DNA from 2 places in the Vibrio diazotrophicus genome. Region 2 is predicted to be linked to the other one. Evidence: riboswitches for the same ligand, from Rfam matches in the RefSeq annotation. Region 2 holds a riboswitch; the other holds the start of a gene.
What was found. A riboswitch is a leader RNA that binds a small molecule or an ion and turns the genes downstream of it on or off. The one in region 2 is predicted to bind thiamine pyrophosphate.

Region 1: linked by a shared signal. The riboswitch ahead of thiC (phosphomethylpyrimidine synthase ThiC) and the one ahead of thiD (bifunctional hydroxymethylpyrimidine kinase/phosphomethylpyrimidine kinase) in region 2 are both predicted to bind thiamine pyrophosphate.

Annotation. Positions count from the first base shown of each region.
Region 1 is NZ_CP151842.1:3,276,500-3,287,090, reverse strand. It holds gene AAGA51_RS15180 (multicopper oxidase family protein) at 1-634, shown strand, start outside; gene crcB (fluoride efflux transporter CrcB) at 773-1,156, shown strand; TPP riboswitch at 1,209-1,307, shown strand; gene thiC (phosphomethylpyrimidine synthase ThiC) at 1,417-3,384, shown strand; gene thiE (thiamine phosphate synthase) at 3,388-4,590, shown strand; gene AAGA51_RS15160 (HesA/MoeB/ThiF family protein) at 4,580-5,383, shown strand; gene thiS (sulfur carrier protein ThiS) at 5,368-5,574, shown strand; gene AAGA51_RS15150 (thiazole synthase) at 5,579-6,376, shown strand; gene thiH (2-iminoacetate synthase ThiH) at 6,376-7,488, shown strand; gene choV (choline ABC transporter ATP-binding protein) at 7,628-8,812, opposite strand; gene choW (choline ABC transporter permease subunit) at 8,812-9,657, opposite strand; gene AAGA51_RS15130 (choline ABC transporter substrate-binding protein) at 9,707-10,591, opposite strand, start outside.
Region 2 is NZ_CP151842.1:2,058,223-2,068,813, forward strand. It holds gene AAGA51_RS09385 (NADP-dependent isocitrate dehydrogenase) at 1-54, opposite strand, end outside; gene AAGA51_RS09390 (rRNA large subunit pseudouridine synthase E) at 370-1,068, shown strand; gene thiD (bifunctional hydroxymethylpyrimidine kinase/phosphomethylpyrimidine kinase) at 1,052-1,870, opposite strand; TPP riboswitch at 1,953-2,050, opposite strand; tRNA gene AAGA51_RS09400 (tRNA-Lys) at 2,159-2,234, shown strand; gene hisIE (bifunctional phosphoribosyl-AMP cyclohydrolase/phosphoribosyl-ATP diphosphatase HisIE) at 2,266-2,877, opposite strand; gene hisF (imidazole glycerol phosphate synthase subunit HisF) at 2,874-3,647, opposite strand; gene hisA (1-(5-phosphoribosyl)-5-[(5-phosphoribosylamino)methylideneamino]imidazole-4-carboxamide isomerase) at 3,629-4,366, opposite strand; gene hisH (imidazole glycerol phosphate synthase subunit HisH) at 4,420-5,037, opposite strand; gene hisB (bifunctional histidinol-phosphatase/imidazoleglycerol-phosphate dehydratase HisB) at 5,037-6,110, opposite strand; gene hisC (histidinol-phosphate transaminase) at 6,124-7,164, opposite strand; gene hisD (histidinol dehydrogenase) at 7,170-8,477, opposite strand; gene hisG (ATP phosphoribosyltransferase) at 8,483-9,379, opposite strand; His leader region at 9,433-9,569, opposite strand; gene AAGA51_RS09445 (Na+/H+ antiporter NhaC family protein) at 9,757-10,591, opposite strand, start outside.

The sequences.
Region 1 (10,591 bases), 1.2 Mb from region 2:
AACGCCTTATCCTTTAAAAGAGCATAAGATAGGGCCGGGAATGAGAGTGGACATCGCTTTTATTGCGCCTAAGGCTGGAAATGTGGTTTACGTGCGCCAGATGAAAGGAAAATTCCCGTTCCCACTGTGCGAATTTAAATGCCAGCAATCAAAGCTACGCGAAGACACCGAGATCCCAGCTTTGCCTCTCAATCCAATTCCTAAGATTGATTTGGCCAATGCTCAATCCATAGACTTCGTTTTTGAGTGGGAAGGTGCCGTTTCTCCTGCTGATGAAAGTGGGCATGCTGTACCTAATTTTTGGCTGATGAACAAACGAGCTTGGGAAGGAATGAGCGCCAATAATATTCCTGCACCACTCGCTAGTTTAGAACTTGGCAAAACGTATATTTTTAATCTCAAAAATGTCACGCAGTATCATCATCCTATTCACTTGCATGGACATACGTTTACCGTGTTAGAGTTGGATGGCAAACCTGTCGATGCTCCTTTTCATACTGATACAGTATTGCTTGGAAAAAATGGCTCAGCGAAGGCGGCGTTCGTTGCCGACAACCCAGGTCGATGGATGTATCACTGTCATGTGATTGAACACATGAAAACGGGTTTGATGGGATACATCGAAGTTGCTTAAAGTGACTCCTGTAACTTTTTAAAACTATTCAGTTATAGAGGGTAATTCCTCTTATTATGAGAACATTATTTTCATCATTTTTGACTCTTTTGTGCTCAATAAATCAGTACAATGGCTGAAATGATTTTGGGAGGGTACATGGGGCAATTTTCAATTTTGGGTCTTATTGCGATCGGTGGTGCGATCGGTGCGTGTTCTCGATACTTAGTATCAGAAATGTGTGTCACTTTATTCGGACGATCTTTCCCATATGGTACATTAACCGTTAACGTGGTCGGCTCATTTATTATGGGGTTGCTGATCGCTGCAGTAGAGAATGAGTGGCTGGCTCCTTATCCTTGGCGACAAATTATCGGTTTAGGTTTTCTTGGTGCACTGACTACGTTTTCTACTTTCTCAATGGATAACGTACTTCTTGTGCATCAAGGTGCGTTTGTGAAAATGGGTTTTAACGTGCTACTAAATGTGCTGTTGAGCATTTCAGCCGCTTGGCTTGCTTATCAATGGTTAATAAAAGGTTGATTAAAAACTCTACTTTTGTTCTTGGTTAACTAAGTTTCTTTATCTATAATCGTTTCACTTGTCGGAGTGCCATAAGGCTGAGACCGTTTATTCGGGATCCGTTGAACCTGATCTGGTTAATACCAGCGAAGGGAACAAGAGAAGAGCCTCTTTCTAGATTGGTTGGCTATAAGCCCCAAACCTAAGATCCGTCTACTCATCTCTTATTGACACATTTTTCCGCCAAGCATTTATCCCTAAAACAATACAAGGAAAATGCTATGTCGAGTCGCAAACAAGCGAGACTGGAAGCAAAACAGTTTATCGAGAACCTCTCAGTTCAACCTTATCCAAATTCTAGTAAGACCTATGTCGTTGGCTCTCGTGCCGATTTACGCGTACCGATGCGTGAGATTTCACTTGCTGATAGCTTAATCGGTGGCAGCAAAGAAGCTCCGATATTTGAGCCTAACGAACCTATTTGCGTTTACGATACTTCTGGCGTTTATACCGATCCTGAACATGAAATCGATTTATACAGCGGGTTACCTAAACTAAGAGCCGACTGGGTTGAAGAGCGAAACGATACTGAAGTTCTGCAATCGATGAGTTCTGAATACGCGCAAGAGCGTCTATCAGATGAAACATTGGACGAGCTGCGTTATGGCAATTTGCCTTCGATTCGTCGTGCCAAAGAGGGAAAACGCGTTACTCAGCTGCATTATGCTCGTCAGGGTATTATTACTCCTGAAATGGAGTTTATTGCGCTGCGAGAGAACATGGGTAATCGCCGTTACCAAGATGAACAACTCAACCAGCAGCATTCAGGACAGAGTTTTGGTGCAAATCTACCTAAAGATATAACTCCAGAGTTCGTGCGCAAAGAAGTGGCTGAAGGGCGCGCGGTGATTCCATGCAATATCAACCACCCAGAAGCTGAACCTATGATTATAGGTCGTAACTTCTTAGTGAAAGTAAACGCCAACATTGGCAATTCGTCTGTGAGCTCTTCAATTGAAGAAGAAGTAGAAAAGCTAGTATGGGCGACGCGTTGGGGTGCTGATACGGTTATGGACCTTTCTACTGGCAGAAATATTCACGAAACACGTGAGTGGATATTACGTAACAGCCCGGTTCCGATTGGTACTGTTCCTATGTACCAAGCTCTGGAAAAGGTAAACGGTGTAGCTGAAAACCTGACTTGGGAAGTGATGCGCGATACTTTACTTGAACAAGCGGAGCAGGGGGTCGATTACTTCACAATTCATGCTGGTTTGCTTCTTCGATACGTACCTATGACTGCTAAACGCGTAACCGGTATTGTCTCTCGTGGCGGCTCAATCATAGCTAAGTGGTGTCTGGCTCATCATCAGGAAAATTTCCTTTATACCCACTTCAGAGAGATTTGCGAAATCTGTGCGAAGTATGATGTTTCGCTTTCGTTAGGTGATGGTTTACGCCCAGGCTCGGTTGCTGATGCGAATGATGAAGCTCAGTTTGCTGAGTTAAGAACACTTGGCGAGTTAACTAAAATCGCTTGGGAATATGATGTTCAGGTTATTATCGAAGGCCCGGGTCATGTTCCTATGCACATGATTAAAGAGAACATGGAAGAGCAGTTGAAGCACTGCCACGAAGCGCCTTTCTATACTCTTGGTCCTCTGACGACAGATATTGCACCCGGCTATGATCATATTACGTCTGGTATCGGCGCTGCCATGATTGGTTGGTATGGCTGTGCCATGCTTTGCTATGTAACGCCAAAAGAGCATTTAGGACTTCCTAACAAAGAAGATGTAAAAACAGGGCTTATTACTTACAAGCTTGCTGCTCACGCCGCTGACCTTGCTAAAGGGCATCCAGGCGCTCAAGTCCGCGATAACGCTTTGTCAAAAGCTCGTTTCGAATTCCGTTGGGAAGACCAATTCAACCTGTCTCTCGATCCAGTTACCGCGCGAGCTTTCCATGACGAAACACTTCCTCAAGAGTCAGGGAAAGTTGCTCATTTCTGTTCTATGTGTGGTCCTAAGTTCTGCTCAATGAAGATCTCACAAGAGGTTAGAGAATACGCGAATAACAAGGAACAAGTTGCCGCTGACCAAGCAATCGAAATCAAAATGCTGGATGACCCACTGCTATTTGAACAAGTGGATCAAGGTATGCGTCAAAAATCTCAGGAGTTCTTGCAGTCAGGTTCTGAGCTTTACCATCCAGTAGTTAAACAGAACTCTGTCGTTACAGAGGAGTAACTTGTGAAGATACTTATCCCATCTCATTGCCTTGAGTTTACGGGAGAAGTTCAACAAGTTTTGCTGCTCGCAGCTGAGCAGGGTTTCAATGTCAGTCACATTGAGTTGGGCGTAAGCCCGACCCAATGTATTGAACTTGTTGATACAGAGACTTCTCGTTTATACAGCAATTTATTTGAATTAAGTGGTAACGGCGGTCTAGATAGAGAACTGACGTTCCTCTACGGGGGGCAACCTCAAGAGGTTTGTCTACCTAATGTTGTTCAAATTGGCGTTTCTTATGATGAACGTCTGGTAGACAGCTGGCTTCATCTAGATGAAACAACGCTCTTGATTCATAGTCAGACCTTATCTACGAATCAATCTTGGCGTCATTTTGCTTGGGTCGTAGCTTCTCTCGCTCTCGATTTTCCTCTGGAAGATGCCCTTGTTTTGAGTCGGGCTGCAATGAATGTTTCACGTGAAACATGGCCGACACAGTTCCAACATTTTCCGTTTATTGAGCAACCTGCAGTTTCTATTGCTCAAACAGGTTTTACCACTCTAGGTAAACAATCATTGGGTCTATACCCAGTCGTTGACAATGTTGAATGGATTGAAAGATTACTTAAGTTGGGAATTAAAACCATACAACTACGGATTAAAGACCCAAATGAGCCAAGTTTAGAACGACAAATCGTTAAAGCTATTCGACTGGGTAGAGAACACAAGGCACAAGTGTTTATTAATGACTACTGGCAGTTAGCTTTGAAGCACAAAGCTTTTGGTGTTCACCTTGGTCAAGAAGATGTACTAGACGCAGATTTGGAGCTTATCGCAGAGAGTGGGATGGCATTGGGGTTATCCACTCATGGCTATTTTGAGTTGCTACGTATCCATCAGCTATCACCGAGCTACATCGCCCTTGGACATATATTTCCTACCACTACTAAGCAAATGCAATCAAAACCACAAGGCTTAGTACGATTGGGTCTTTATCAAAAGCTGCTTGATAGTATGCCTTATGGCAAATCCATCGGAGTACCAAGTGTTGCGATTGGCGGTATTGATTTAGACAATATTCAGCAAGTGCTCGATCAAGGTGTTTCAAGCATTGCTGTGGTCAGAGCTATTACCGAAGCAAAAAATGTGGAAGCAAACGTAAAAGAGTTGCAGTCAAAGTTTAGCCGCACCTCGAACAGACAGGAGGTGTTCGATGTTATCTGACAATGCCTTTTTACGATATCAACGCCAAGTATGCTTACCTGAGATCGGTGAATCAGGGCAACAAAAACTGTGTGACTCTTCTGTACTAATCATCGGCTGTGGAGGCTTAGGTAACTCGGCTGCTCTATACCTAGCTGCTGCAGGAGTAGGAAAGCTGGTTCTTTGTGATGATGATGAGGTAGAAGTTTCTAACTTGTCTCGTCAAATCGCATTTCGTAACCAGCATGTATCAACACCAAAAGTAGATGCATTGGCGCAACAACTACGAGCTTTAAATCCCGAGTGTCATATTCGAACGGTACAACGACGAGCTGATAAGAATCTGTTGCCTTTGGAAGTGTCTATGGCGGATGTGGTGTTGGATTGTTCGGATAACCTAAAGACTCGACATCTCGTTAATCAGGTGTGCTTTGAGTGTCAGGTTCCACTTATATCAGGCGCCGCAGTTGGTTGGAGTGGTCAGGTTATCGCTTTTGATTTTGCCGCACCAAACAAAGCAACTGGCTGCTATGCCTGTATGGTTCCTCGTGACTATACCGATCAAGTGGGGAAATGCAGTGACCTTGGGATTATTGGTCCGGTAGTTGGAACGATTGGCAATCTACAAGCCTTGTTGGCCATTCAATATTTGGCTGAGTTGCCTGAGTTTAAAACTCATCAGTTAATGACATTCGACGCTAAACACCTAGATTGGCAAAAGTGGCAGTTGATGGCAGATCCTGATTGTGAAGTCTGCGGAGCCAAAGAAACCAATACTAATAACAACGAGGGGGTGATATGTCCATCACTGTAACCGTTAATGGCGTTGTTCAGCAGATCAATCAGCAAACCACGCTTACTTCTTTGCAACAGCAATTAGATTTACCCGCAGTTGGTTGCGTCTTTGCCATCAATGATCAAATTATCCCTAAAGGCTTGTGGTCATCTCAGGAGCTCAATGAAGGGGACCGAATCTCACTTTTTCAAGCGATAGCAGGAGGCTAACGTTATGTCGAATAACAGTCTTTCAGGTCAAAATTTACTAACAATTGCGGATAAAACATTTCGCTCGAGACTACTCACCGGTACTGGCAAGTTTTCTAACCGCGATACTATGACGAAAGCTATTCAAGCTTGCGAATCTGAATTGGTTACTATGGCCCTCAAGCGAGTGAACCTTGAGACTCGTGACGATGATATTTTGTCTCCGCTAATAGAAGCTGGGGTGAATCTATTGCCAAATACGTCAGGTGCAAAATCAGCAAAAGACGCCATTTTTGCGGCGCATTTGGCTCGTGAAGCACTTGGTACAAATTGGCTTAAATTGGAAATTCATCCTGATCCAAAGTATCTGATGCCAGACCCAATAGAAACGTTGTTGGCCGCCGAGCAGCTAGTAAAAGATGGCTTTATTGTATTGCCATACTGCCATGCAGACCCTGTTCTGTGTAAAAGGTTGGAAGAGGTTGGCTGTGCTGCCGTTATGCCGTTGGGAGCGCCTATCGGTACCAATAAGGGATTGGTATCACGTGAGTTCCTCGAAATTATCATCGACCAGGCGAATGTTCCTGTCATTGTTGATGCTGGAATTGGCGCACCGTCAGACGCTGCATTAGCAATGGAACTAGGGGCGGACGCTGTATTGGTGAATACCGCAATTGCTACTGCGGGTGATCCGATTGCCATGGCCAAAGCATTTAAACTGGCAGTGGAGGCGGGGCGAATTGCTTTTGAAAGTGGATTGGCTGGTCAGGTAAATCACGCTGTAGCGTCAAGTCCGTTTACAGAGTTTTTGGGAGGCGCATGATGAGCTTTCTGGAGCGATTTAAACAACTCGACTGGGATGATATTAAGCTCTCTATATACAGTAAAACTTCTCAAGATGTCGAACTGGCGTTAAGTAAGTCAAAGCGAAGTCTTGAAGATTTTAAAGCGCTGATCTCTCCTGCTGCAGAACCTTACTTAGAGCAAATGGCGCAACAGTCTTACCTGAAAACTCGCCAGCGCTTCGGTAATACGATGTCGTTCTATGTTCCGCTCTATCTATCAAATTTATGTTCTAACGATTGTACCTATTGTGGGTTTTCAATGGGCAATCGTATCAAACGTAAAACCTTAACTGATGATGAGATAGAGGCTGAAGTAGAAGCAATTAAAAAAATGGGATTTGATAGTGTTTTGCTGGTAACTGGCGAACATGAAACCAAAGTAGGAATGGATTATTTTCGAAGAACCGTTCCTCTGATTAAGTCTTCATTTAACTATCTGGCTATGGAAGTTCAGCCTCTAGACCAAGCTGAGTATGCGGAACTAAAAACGTTAGGTTTAGATGCAGTCATGGTTTATCAAGAGACCTATCATCCGTCGACTTATAGTAAACATCATTTACGTGGTAAGAAGATGGACTTTCAATATCGCCTAGACACACCGGAGCGGTTAGCCAAAGCGGGTATAGATAAAATTGGGCTAGGGGCGTTGATTGGTTTGGAAGATTGGCGAACGGACTGCTTCCATGTAGCCGCGCATATCGACTATCTGGAAAAAACGTATTGGCAAAGCCGATACTCGATTTCCTTTCCACGATTAAGACCGTGTGCAGGAGCCATGCAGCCCAAATCTGTCATGAGTGATAAACAGCTTGTACAGCTCATTTGCGCTTATCGCTTATGGAATGGAGAAGTAGAACTCTCTCTATCGACACGTGAGTCTGCTAGTTTTAGAGACAACGTTTCAGTGCTGGGAATCACCAGTATTTCTGCTGCTTCTAAAACTCAACCCGGTGGTTACGCAAATTCAAATGTTGAGCTGGAGCAGTTTGCAATTAGTGATGAACGCACTGCAAATGATGTGGCGCTGGCGATGAAGAGCAAAGGGCTGGAAGCAGTGTGGCAAGATTGGCATTTTGCCTATTCAGGATAAAAGCCACCAGCTGACTATTCGATTTGGGCGATTGAGATCTTGAGATAGAGAGAAGAATAGAGACAAAAGATGTTTCACGTGAAACATAAAAAAGGCGACCATAAAGTCGCCTTTCTCTTATCAATCTGAATCTACTAATCTAAGCAGCTTGCTCTTGCTGATACTTACCAAGTAGAGCGTGGTAGAAGTCATGGTCACTTAACGTTCCGACTAACTCTCCATTCTCTATCAGCACAATAGGGTTACCAGTATGATAGCAAATTTCGATAGCATCACGCATTTCGATATCTGGTGAAGCTACTACAAGTGAATCACTGGTTAATTCTTCGAACTTAGTCTGTTCGTTCCATTCAATCAGCTTCAGTTTTGGCGAAGAAGATACATTCCATTTGTTGTCATTTTTCTCTATCCAAACATCAGCTTGTTGGCAAATCTGCCAGCGACCAGATTCTTGCTTAAGTTCATCACAACTGTTCATTAAAGATCGTCCTTTAAGGACATTTAATGGGTTGGTATGAGAAACGAAATCTTGGACGTACTGAGTCTTTGGCTTGAGAACAATCTCTTCTGGCTTACCATATTGGATCAGCTTTCCTGATTCCATAATGGCGATACGAGATCCAATCTTCAGTGCTTCGTCTAAATCGTGGCTAACAAACACAATGGTTTTGTTTAAGCGTTTTTGTAGGCTGAGTAGCTCATCCTGAAGTTGCGATCGAATCAATGGATCAAGTGCAGAGAAGGGTTCATCCATTAACAGAATATCGCTATCCATCGCGAACGCTCGTGCTAAGCCTACGCGTTGTTGCATGCCGCCAGACAGCTCATGTGGAAGCTTATCTTCCCATTCTGCAAGTCCAACCATTTCCAGTTTTTCACGTGCGCGAGCTCGGCGTTCCTTTTTAGCTAGTCCCTGCATTTCAAGACCAAAGGCAACATTGTCCAAGACACTTAGCCAAGGCATGAGCGCAAACTTCTGGAACACCATAGAGACTTTATTGGTGCGTAGTTCTCGCAGAGTTGTTTCATTACATGTAGCTAAATCGATACTCTGCTCTTTGTCCTGAACCACTAGAGAACCACGAGTAATTGGGTTAAGCCCGTTAATTGCTCGTAGTAAGCTCGATTTTCCGGAACCCGATAACCCCATAAGGACACAAATTTCACCTTGGTTTACATCAAGGCTTACGTTATCGACGCCAACAACTAAACCTGTCGCATCGATAATTTCCTGACGAGTTTTACCTTGATCCAGTAGCTCTGTTGCAGCGGCTGTTTGGTCACCAAACACGACGTCCAGATTTTCGATATTAATGGTTTTCATTATGATACCTCTTTACTGTTTGGTGCTTTACACAGTCGGTCCAGAATGATGGCGACGAGTACAATCGCTAAACCCGCTTCGAAACCTTGCGAAATGTTTACCGTGTTTAATGCGCGAACAACTGGCTTACCTAAGCCATCTGCGCCAACTAAGGCTGCAATCACTACCATTGACAGTGATAGCATGATGCATTGGGTAATACCCGCCATGATACTTGGCAGAGCGGCAGGAAGTTCGACTTTGTAGAGCAGTTTTGTGCGGTTAGCACCAAACGCTTTACCGGCTTCAATCAGTTCTTCCGGTACACGGGTAACTCCCAAGTAAGTCAAACGAATCGGCGCTGCAATGGCAAAGATGATGGTAGAAATCAGTCCCGGAACGACACCCAAACCAAACAATACCAGTGTAGGGATCAGATAGACGAAAGTAGGAACTGTCTGCATCAAATCCAAAATAGGACGCATCAGGGTGTAAACCCATGGACGGTGTGCCGCCATGATTCCGAGTGGGACGCCAATTAATACGGAAATCGTTGTCGCGGAGAAAACCATAACAAAGGTTTCCAGCATTTCTTGCCAGTAGCCAAGGTTTAAGATCAGCAACAGGGCTGCGATGATAAACACAACTAACGAAACACTGCGGTGCAACCACCACGCAATAGCGGCGGTTAAAAGAATAGGAGCGGCTGGTGGCATCCATTTAAAGACATCAACCAACAACATAATGATGCTTTCAAGTAAGAAAGAAATGGTATCAAAGAAACCAGAGGCATTAATGGTGAGCCAGTCGACCCCGGTTTCCATCCAACTTCCTAATGGGATTTTATGCTCAGTAATAATGTTCACGAGAATTCCTTATTTAGTGGCAGGGCATTTAGCCCCGCCAACCAGTTTGTTAAGCGTCTTTGTTCAAATATGCGGTTACCGCTTCTATCGCTGGTTTACCGTCTTTAGTGGTGACTTTCTGTAACCACTGCTCGATAGCTTCTGGGTTAGCACGCAGCCATTCCTGAGCCGCTTTTGATGGCTGTTTCTTTTCGTTAAGAATGGCTTCCATCAGAACGTTTTCCATATCAAGGCTAAACGACAGGTTGTTAAGTAACTGACCTACATTCGGGCACTGTGCTACGTAATCTTTGCGTACGTTGGTATAAACGTTTGCACCGCCGTAGTTAGGGCCGAAGTAGTCATCACCACCCGCCAGATATTCCATCTCAACATTGCTGTTCATTGGGTGTGGCGCCCAACCGAGGAATGCAATCCATTCGTTACGGCGAACGGCACGCTTAACCTGAGAAACCATGCCTGCTTCGCTCGACTCAACCAGTTTGAAACCTTTAAGGTCGAATGCGTTGCTATCAATCATTGATTGAATGAGTCGGTTACCATCGTTACCAGGTTCAATACCGTAAATACGGTCTTTGAATTGATCAGCATGCTTTGCAATGTCGGCAAATGACGTTACGCCTGCGTCATAAACATATTTAGGTACGGCTAGGGTGTATTTCGCGCCTTCAAGGTTGGCGCGAATAGTTTCTACCGTTCCTGCATCACGATACTTGGCAATATCGCCTTCCATTGTTGGCATCCAGTTACCTAGAAAAACGTCGATATCGCCATTGGCCATAGAGGAGTAGGTAACTGGTACTGAAAGTAGGTCAGTCTTGGTTTGGTAGCCCAAACCTTTTAACAGTTCGGTTGTGACAGCGGTAGTTGCTGTGATGTCTGTCCAGCCGACATCAGCGAAACGAACTGTTTCACAAGTGTTTGCATAGGTGTT
Region 2 (10,591 bases):
AGCTGGGGCTTCGTCTGTAATTGTATAAATAATTGTAGGTTTATCTGTTGGCATGAACTTTCCCTATTTGTTCTAACAACACACGGGCATGTGTTGTGTGAATGTACGGCTCAAGCGGGAAACATCCCAAACTTGTGCACGATAGTCTCACTCTTTCTTTTTTGTATTCGAATAACGTCTATGTGTTTTAGACCACAACGAGTCTTAAATACAGTCCTTGAGTGAAGATAGTTATAATTAAACAAAATTAGGATAATAGTCTATCATCTTGTCGTTTATCCTATTTCTGGGCGCGAAAATTGTAGCGCAAAAGCGAGTTTCAGAAAACTTTCAAACACACTTCATTTACATTTTTGCAAGGTAGTTAACATGTCATCCAGCTCGCGTAGAAGCACTGCTAAGGCTCCTCACTCGACTCATAAACCGCGTTTCAAACAAGGAAATCGTTCTTCTGGGCGCACTTCAACGAGCCAAAGAGCACGTAAACCTGCGGTTCAGAAACCAAAAGTGAACATTGAAGATCGTAAAGTCATTGTTTTTAATAAACCTTATGACACGTTAAGCCAGTTTACTGATGGTGAAGGCAGAAAAACGCTCGCCGATTTCATAACAGTAAAAGATGTATATGCAGCAGGCCGCCTCGATCGCGATAGCGAAGGTCTAATGGTGTTAACCAACGATGGTATTTTGCAAGCCAAACTGACTCAGCCAGAATCAAAATCGCCTAAAACTTACTGGGTTCAGGTTGAAGGTGCACCGACAGAGTCAGATTTAGAACCACTTAGAAACGGAGTGACATTAAAAGACGGGCCAACGCTTCCAGCGCAAGTCATGGTGATTGACGAGCCCCAGTTGTGGCCTCGAAATCCACCAGTGCGCTTTCGCGCAGCCATTCCAACCACTTGGCTCGCCGTTACCATCATTGAAGGTCGTAACCGTCAAGTAAGGCGCATGACAGCGCACATCGGCTTCCCTACTCTGCGTCTGATTCGCTACTCAATGGGGAATATTGAGTTGGGCGACCTTCAGCCTGGAGAGTGGAAAGAAATTTCTATTGATGCAGCATAAAGAAATGATCGACGGGGCCTCTGCCCTGTCCAACATCAAGTAAATCAGCATGTCCTATCGCTTGGGTAATGTATTCCTTCGCATGAATGACCGCTGAAAGCATATCTTCTCCCTGAGCCAAAAACGAAGCAATGGCCGAAGACAAGGTACAACCCGTCCCATGAGTATTGGGAGTGTGAATTCTCTCAGCACTTAATCTGTGAGTTTCATTTTGGGTAATCAACAGGTCATCACTCTCATCAGACGCCTCTAAATGCCCGCCTTTGAGCAATACAGCAGAAGTACTTAACTGACGCATTGCAGTAACCATCTGCTCAATTTGCTCAGCGTCTCTTGGCATATCGAGTCCTGTCAGTGCTGCGGCTTCTGGTAGATTTGGCGTAATAATGCTTGCGAGAGGCAACAAGCGTTCTTTCAAGCTGTCTATCGCGGTTTCTTTTAGCAGTAAATCGCCACTGGTTGCCACCATCACTGTATCCAAAACAATGTGTTCTGGTCGATATTGTTCCAGCTTATCAGCTACCAAATTGATGATATCGGTATCCGCCAGCATGCCAATTTTTACCGCGACAATATTGAGATCTTGGAATACTGCGTCTAACTGACTTTCAATATGAGCTAAAGGAATGGGCAAGATATCAAACACACCCAATGTATTTTGAGAAGTAATCGCGGTGATAACAGAAGCGGCGTAACTGCCAGTCGCGGATATCGCTTTGATATCGGCTTGAATACCCGCACCACCACCACTGTCCGATCCGGCAATAGTCAGTACAACAGGAATTGTTTTAGATTTAGGCATAACTGTTCCTTTGGGGTAGGACGTACAGGAACAGTCTCTCGAAAACACATCAGAGATAGACGGCAAAACGAGATATACAATCGCAAAGATTGGATTAGTTCCCTACGTCAGTATTAACTGAATCAGGTTCAACGGGTCTCGCAATACGATCTCAGCCCAAAGGCTCCCCGACTAATGGCGGACAGAATAACAATTAAATTGTCCGTTTTGCAATTTATAACTTTCACAACGATAAGTGGCCGAATCGAGACTATAATTCGTTGTATCAAAGTGTATTTTTCAATATGTAGGCCGTTAACTCAGTTGGTAGAGTAGTTGACTCTTAATCAATCGGTCGCGGGTTCGAGCCCCGCACGGCCTACCAATATGTTCTCTTCAACTTATTGAAGCTATGGCTACTTATGACGCTCTTTGAGTTTATTAATCACATCACTCATCGACAGACCTTGGTCTTGAAGCAAGACAAGCAAGTGATAAATCAAGTCCGCAGACTCACACACTAACTCCGCCTTATCGCCCGACGTCGCCGCAAGCGCGACTTCAACACCTTCTTCGCCCACTTTCTGCGAAATGCGTTTGGTGCCACGTGCATAAAGACTAGCTGTGTAAGATGAGTCTGGGTCGGCACTCTTGCGGGCAGCCAATAGCTGCTCAAGTTGATGAAGCCACACCATTTGTGACTCCTCTTGCGCATCACCATCCCAACAAGTTGTTGTGCCAGTGTGACACGTTGGGCCAATCGGATTCACTTTTACCAACAAGGTATCTTGGTCACAATCCAAAGCTATATTTTTCAACTGCAACACATTGCCTGAGGTTTCACCTTTGGTCCACAGGCGCTGCTTGGTGCGCGAATAGAAAGTGACTTGTTCTGTTTCTAATGTTTTAGCTAACGCTTCTTGGTTCATGTAGCCCATCATAAGCACTTGGCTTGAACCGAAATCCTGCACTATTGCAGGAACAAGACCATCAACCTTTTCCCAATTAATACGTTCCGCTAGGCTCATAGTCTCACCTCAACCGCTTGTTGTTTTAAATATTGCTTGAGTTCACCAATATTGATGATTTGTTTGTGGAATACAGACGCTGCTAACGCACCATCCACATTCGCCAACTTGAATGCATCGGCGAAATGCTCCATTGCGCCGGCACCGCCAGAAGCAATTAATGGAACATGGCACACCGAGCGAACCATGTTCAGTTGCTCAAGGTCGTAACCGTTACGCACGCCGTCTTGATTCATCATATTCAATACGATTTCGCCCGCGCCACGTTTTTGTACTTCCTGAACCCAATCTTTGGTTTCCCACTTGGTCGCTTTAGTGCGCGCTTCATCACCTGTGAACTGGTAAACCTGATATTTACCAGTTTCTTTGTCGAAGTATGAATCGATACCGACAACGATACATTGCACACCAAACTTATCTGCAAGGTCAGTGATTAGCTGAGGATTGGCTAATGCTGGTGAGTTAATCGAAACTTTATCTGCTCCAAACTCCAGAATACGCGCAGCATCTTCGGCTGATTTAATACCACCAGCCACACAGAAAGGAATATCAATGACTTCTGCAACGCGAGCTACCCAACTTTTATCAACCACACGGCCATCGCTTGAGGCGGTGATATCGTAAAACACTAACTCATCTGCGCCCTCTTCCGCATAACGTTTGGCTAGCGGAACAATGTCACCAATGATTTCGTGATTACGGAACTGAACACCTTTCACAACCTGACCGTCACGAACATCCAAACAAGGGATTATACGTTTTGCCAACATGCGAACGCCTCCTCTGTGGTGAATTTACCATCAAGCAATGCTCGACCAACAATCACACCTGCTACACCGCTGCCTTTCAACGCTTCAATATCCGCTAAACTGCCGATACCGCCTGAAGATTGGAATTGAACTTGTGGGTATTGTTTACAAAGGTCTACATACAGCTCAACGTTAGAACCTGCTAGCGTTCCGTCACGAGAAATGTCGGTGCAGAGTACGTGTTTCAAACCGACGGTTAGGTAATCTTCTATCAGTGCTTCGATGGAGACACCTGAATCTTCCTGCCAGCCAGAAATCGCCACTTTGCGAGTACCGTCAGCATCGATATTAATATCCAAAGCCAACACGATTTTCTCAGCGCCGTATTTTGTCATCCAACCTTTGACGAGTTCAGGCTGCTTAACAGCGGTTGAACCAACCACAACTCGTTGCGCTCCAGCTTCTAGCAGATCAATCACGTCTTGCTCTGTGCGAACACCGCCGCCTATTTGAATATTGGCAGGAGTACCTGCAAGTAATTTTGCAATCAGGTCTAACTGACGCGCACTGGTATCTTTTGCGCCCGTTAAATCCACTAGGTGAAGCCAGTCAGCACCAGCTTTGTTGTATAAATTAAATTGTTCTACTGGGTCGACTTTATATTCTGTCACTTGGCCGTAATCACCCTGATAGAGGCGCACAACCTGACCTTCAATTAAATCTAATGCGGGAATAATCATTTCTGTTCCTTATTCGACTTGCCGCTTTATCGCTTACAGCTTCCGTTTATTATTTAGAGCTCTAGGAAGTTCTGAATTAATTTAGAACCGGCTTTTGATGAACGCTCTGGGTGGAATTGAACACCGTAATAGTTGCCATTTTGAATCGCTGCGCTAAATGGATTTCCGTAGCCACATTGTGCGATGGTGTAATCACCTACTGGCATTGCAAAGCTGTGTACAAAATAGAAGTACTCACCCTCTTCAATATCTTTGAAAAGCGGGTTGCCAGCTTTAGCCGAAACGGTATTCCAGCCCATGTGAGGCAATGGCAAATCACCGGTTTGCATTAAGCGAACTTCACCTTCAACTAAGCCCAGACATTCAACGATATCATCCGCTTTCTGTCCTTTCTCTTCTGAAAGTTTGCCTAGTAGCTGCATACCCAAACAGATGCCAAGTAGCGGTTTATCTACCTTAGCCACAAGCTCGATTAAGTTACGTTCTTCAAGGTTCTTCATCGCTTCGCTAGCTGTTCCTACCCCCGGTAAGAACAACTTATCCGCAGCAAGAACCACTGCTGGGTCTTTTGAAATCGTCACTGGGTAACCCAAACGTTCAATGGCGAATTTCACGGAAGAAACGTTGGCACAACCCGTATCGATAATGACAACTTTTTGTTCATTCGCCATTAGAGAACCCCTTTGCTGCTTGGCAACTCATTTCCTTGTACTTGAATAGCTTGACGCAGTGTACGACCAAACGCCTTAAATAAGCTTTCAATGATGTGATGGTCATTCTCACCTGTAGAAGACAAGTGCAGAGTGCACGCGAGCGTGTCTGTTAGTGAGCGGAAGAAGTGATATACCATCTCAGTGGATAAATCGCCTACTTCTGGACGGCTAAACTCAGCGTCGAATTTCAAATAAGGGCGACCTGATAGATCGAGCGCACATTGCGCCAAACATTCGTCCATCGGCAGAGTAAAACCAAAACGACCGATCCCACGCTTATCACCTAAGGCTTCTTTAATCGCTTGGCCTAATGCTAATGCGGTATCTTCAACCGTGTGGTGATCGTCGATGTGCAGGTCACCATCCACTTTAAGCTTTAATTGGAAACCACCGTGAGTGGCGATTTGATCAAGCATGTGATCGAAGAAACCTAAACCGGTTTCGATTTCGTTACCGCCCGTCTCATCCAAATTCACCGCGACCTTGATATCGGTTTCTTTGGTTTTGCGAACCACTTTTGCAGTGCGAGCCTTAACGGTGAGATCTTTAACAATTTGAGGCCAGTTCATGATTTCAGGATTGTACTGAATACCGCGAATAGCCATGTTCTCTGCCAGTTGCAGATCCGTTAATCGGTCGCCAATTACAACCGATGATTTAAAGTCAACTTTGCCGCCTTGAAGGTACTCTTTCACCATGCCTAACTTAGGCTTACGGCAAGAACAATTGTCTTTTTCGAAGTGAGGACAAATCAACACATCATCAAACTTCACACCTTGAGAAGAGAAGATATCCATCATCATGTTGTGTGGAGCATCGAAGTCTTCTTGCGGATAGCTGCTTGTGCCTAAACCATCTTGGTTGGTCACCATAACTAAGCGATAGCCAGCTTCTTGTAGAGTCAGCAAGCTTGGGATAACAAAAGGTTCCAGTTTCAGTTTGTCTAAACGGTCAACCTGAAAATCCACCGGAGGCTCAACAATTAAGGTGCCGTCACGGTCGATAAAGAGAATTTTCTGTTGGGTGCTCATTGTAGAATCCTTTCTATTGGTAGTAGTTACGAATAAACGCGACCGTCTTTTCGCACTCTTCTCTATTGCCTACGCTAATGCGCACGCAGTCTTCAATTGGTGAATTACGTAAAATAATACCTGCGTCCCAAGCGGCTTTGAACAATGCATCGCCATCAGGGAATTTAACCAGCAAATAGTTACCCCAACCTTCAAACACTTGAACGCCACTTACCATAGACAGACCTACTTGCATATACGCTCGGTTAGCATTCAGATCCAGCACTTGGTATTTAGCACGTGCAAGACCAGCTTCAGACAGCGCTTGAGTCGCAATTTCAGCCACAGGTACTGGCACTGGATAAGGTGCGATGACCTTTAACAATACGTTGATTAGTTCTTCATTGGCCAAGGTAAAACCACAACGTAGCCCTGCAAGAGCAAACGCTTTAGATAGCGTGCGTAGAATCGCCAAGTTTGGATACTGCGCCAGCAAATCGACCGTTGATGCTTCTGGGCAGAAATCGATATAGGCTTCGTCCATTACGACAATCGCGCGGTCTTTGGTCATTTCTAGCAGAGTGACAATGTCCTCACGCTTAACCAAGTTCCCCGTTGGGTTATTTGGGCTACAGACAAACACCAGCTTTACGTTTTCCAGATTGGCTTCGATGTTGGCTAAATCTAACTGCCATTCTGCGGTTAGCGGTACTTTCTTGCGTTCAACGCCAATAGTTTCAGCACTGATTGCGTACATGCCGTAAGTCGGTGGGCAGAACAAAATCGCATCTTGGTTTGGCTCACAGAAAGCACGCACCAATAATTCAATACCTTCATCAGCGCCACGAGAAGTTAGTACTTGCTCTGGCTTGACCCCTGCATATGCTGCATAAGCGTTGATTAACTCTGGGGGCTGGCATTCGCTATAACGATTTAAGCGAGCGAAATTGGTTTTGTATTCGTTGTTGAATGGCGATTCGTTAGCGTTTAGCCACACATCACCACTTCCGCCAATACGGCGAGCAGAAAGATAAGGCGTTAATTCTTGAACTTGTTTACGAGCGAGTTTTTCCATGATGATTACGCCTTCTGTCCTTTTTCAATAGCAAGCTTTTCAATACGAATCGTAACGGCACGTTTGTGTGCGTCTAAGCCTTCTGCTTCAGCCATTTTTACAACTGTTGGTGCCAGTGCTCTCAGACCATCAGCGCTTAGTTCTTGTACTGTCATACGTTTGCTAAAATCTGCTAAACCTAAACTTGAATAAGTGCGAGTATAACCGTAGGTTGGCAGTACGTGGTTAGTGCCTGAAGCATAATCACCCACTGATTCTGGCGACCAATCACCCAAGAAAATTGAGCCTGCATTGTCTAACAGCGGCACTAATTCACGAGGATTCTTAGTCTGAACAATCAGGTGCTCTGGTCCATAGTAGTTAGAAATTGAAACAGCCTGAGTTAACGACTCTGCAATTATGATTAAGCTTGAAGCGAGAGCTTTTTCAGCAGTTGCTGCGCGAGATAGCGACTTAAGCTGTTTTTGAACCGCATCAGCCACTTGATCCGCAACGACTGGTGAAGGCGTGACCAAAACAACTTGTGAATCAGGACCGTGCTCAGCTTGGCTTAGTAAGTCTGCAGCAATAAAATCGGCGTCCGCAGTGTCGTCTGCAATCACTAACACTTCTGATGGACCTGCTGGCATATCGATCGCTGCGCCACGGAAATCATTACTCACTTGGCGTTTTGCTTCCGTTACATACGCATTGCCTGGACCAAAAATCTTATCCACTTTCGCTACACTTTCCGTACCGTAAGCCATTGCTGCAATTGCTTGGCCGCCACCAACGTTATAAACCTCATCGATCTTACAAAGCTTAGCGACATAAAGAATTTCATCAGCAATCGGCGGAGGAGAACACAACACGACTTTACGACAACCTGCAATTTGTGCTGGAACACCAAGCATCAATACGGTTGATGGTAATGGCGCGCTGCCACCAGGAATGTACAAACCTACTTTGTTGATTGCGCGTGTTACCTGTTCACACACAACACCTGGCATAGTTTCAACTTTGATCGGTGCTGCTTTTTGTGCTTTATGAAATTTAGAGATGTTGTTGTAAGCCAATTCCAACGCTTGCTTCATTTCGTCATCAAGACTCTCACATGCCGCGTCAATCTCTTCTGCCGAAACACGAATTGAATCCGGTTTACACTTATCGAATTTCTCAGTCAGTTCTAACAGAGCAGAGTCACCTTCCGCTCGAACTTTGGCAATAACTTCCGCAACCGCAGCAGTGATATTCGCACCTTCAGCGATAGCAGGACGTTCCAATACTGAGTCTTGCTGAGTTTCACTCAGCGATTGCCAAACAATCGTTCTCATCGGGATTACTCCATCATCTTCTCAATTGGTAATACAAGAATAGAACTTGCACCAAGTGCTTTTAACTTTTCCATTGTTTCCCAGAACAAATTCTCAGCACTGACGAGGTGTACAGCTACGCGAGTTTTATCAGCAGAAAGTGGTAACACAGTTGGGTCTTCTGCACCAGGAAGTAGTGCCGTGATTTGAGGTAGTTTTTCGACTGGTGCGTGCAGCATGATGTATTTCGATTCTTTCGCTTGTTGCACGCCGTTCATACGAGTAAGAAGACGGTCAATCAACGCAGCTTTATCTGGAGCAAATTCACCAGTACGTTGGATCAGCTTCGCTTTTGATTGGAAAATTACTTCAACTTCTTTTAAGCCGTTCGCTTCAAGTGTCGCGCCTGTTGATACCAAGTCAGCAATTGCATCAGCAAGGCCTGCACGTGGAGCCACTTCAACCGAGCCAGTTAACATACAGGTACTAAAATCGATACCTTGTTCTGCCATGTACGCTTTTAGAAGTTGAGGATAGGTCGTTGCAATACGTTTGCCTTTAAGATCTTGTGGGCCGTTGTATTCCACATCTTTGTCGATTGCGATTGAAAGACGGCAACCGCCAAAGTCCATACGACGTAGGTCAACGAATTCGCTTGGCTGGTTTAGAGCAATACGGTCATAACGGGTTTCTTCTAACACGTTTTCACCAACAAAACCCAAGTCAACCACGCCATCCATAATCAAACCTGGGATATCGTCATCACGAACAAGAAGCAGGTCAATTGGCATATTTAACGAGTGAACCACTAAACGTTCGCCCATAACATTAAATTTAACCCCACATTTCTTTAGTAGGCTCTGGCATTCGTTGCTTAAACGACCTTTCTTTTGGACTGCTATTCTTAGGCGTTGTGTTTGCATTACATTCTTCCTTCGTAAAATATTGAAATCTTTAAGTTTTAATTAATCTAGATAGTAAAAAACCCTTGAGAGATTGGTCTCCCAAGGGTCTAAAATCTTAAAATTACTTTGATTTAACCACCGGGAGAATCCTGTCTCCCGGGTATGCGTACATCTCCCGAAAGACTCTTAGGGATGATGGTGATGATGAATATTCATGACAAAATTACGCATACTTAATTACACCGAATGTGTTCACTGGATTGCCTTCAACACTATCTAAGCTCGTCTCATTTTTCAACAAAAAATTTCACTTTTTTCCATCTTTTTCTGGTAGCAACTTTTCGAGCATAAAAAAGGAGGCCGAAGCCTCCTTTAATTTCCTGAAATAAAAAGCATTAAGCTTCGTTACAGGTCACCAACTTAGATTTTGCCAATGCGTTAAATACAAAGCACACTGCGATAAATGCCACTGTGGATGCAGCCAACGAAGCCAGCACTGATAGCGTCATACCAAGAACAATGAAACCAACGCATGATACACCTGCGACAGCTAGAGCATATGGAAGCTGAGTTGCTACGTGGTCAATATGATTACAACGAGCACCAGTTGAAGACAGAATAGTAGTATCTGAAATTGGTGAACAGTGGTCACCAAATACAGAACCCGCTAGTACCGCGCTCAGCATAGGTAGCATCAGAGCAATTTCAGTTGCGCCTGCCATGTCGCCCGCGATTGGCAGCATGATACCGAACGTACCCCAAGATGTACCGGTAGAGAACGCCATAATACCGGACAATAGGAACAAAATAACTGGCAACCAATGCGGGTCGATGTTGCCTTGAGCTAACGAAGAGAGGTACGCGCCCGTTTTCATGTCACCGATTACTGAACCAATTGTCCAAGCAAAGACAAGGATTAGAATCGCACCAAACATCGATTTAGCACCAATCCACAGCGTACGTGCAATTTCAGTGATCGCGATACCTTGTTTAACTACGGTGAACAGAGCAACCGCTAAACCGACTAAACCACCGTAAATAAGTGATGTACCAACATCGGTATTTTCAAACGCACCTAGTACGTTGAATGCTTTGCCATCAGCGGCTAGTTCTTGACCACCGGTATACAGCATTGAACCAACGGTCGCGATAATCAGTAATACGATTGGGAAAATAAGGTCTGAAACTTTACCCTTTTCACTTTCACGGATATCAAGCTCATCATTTAAA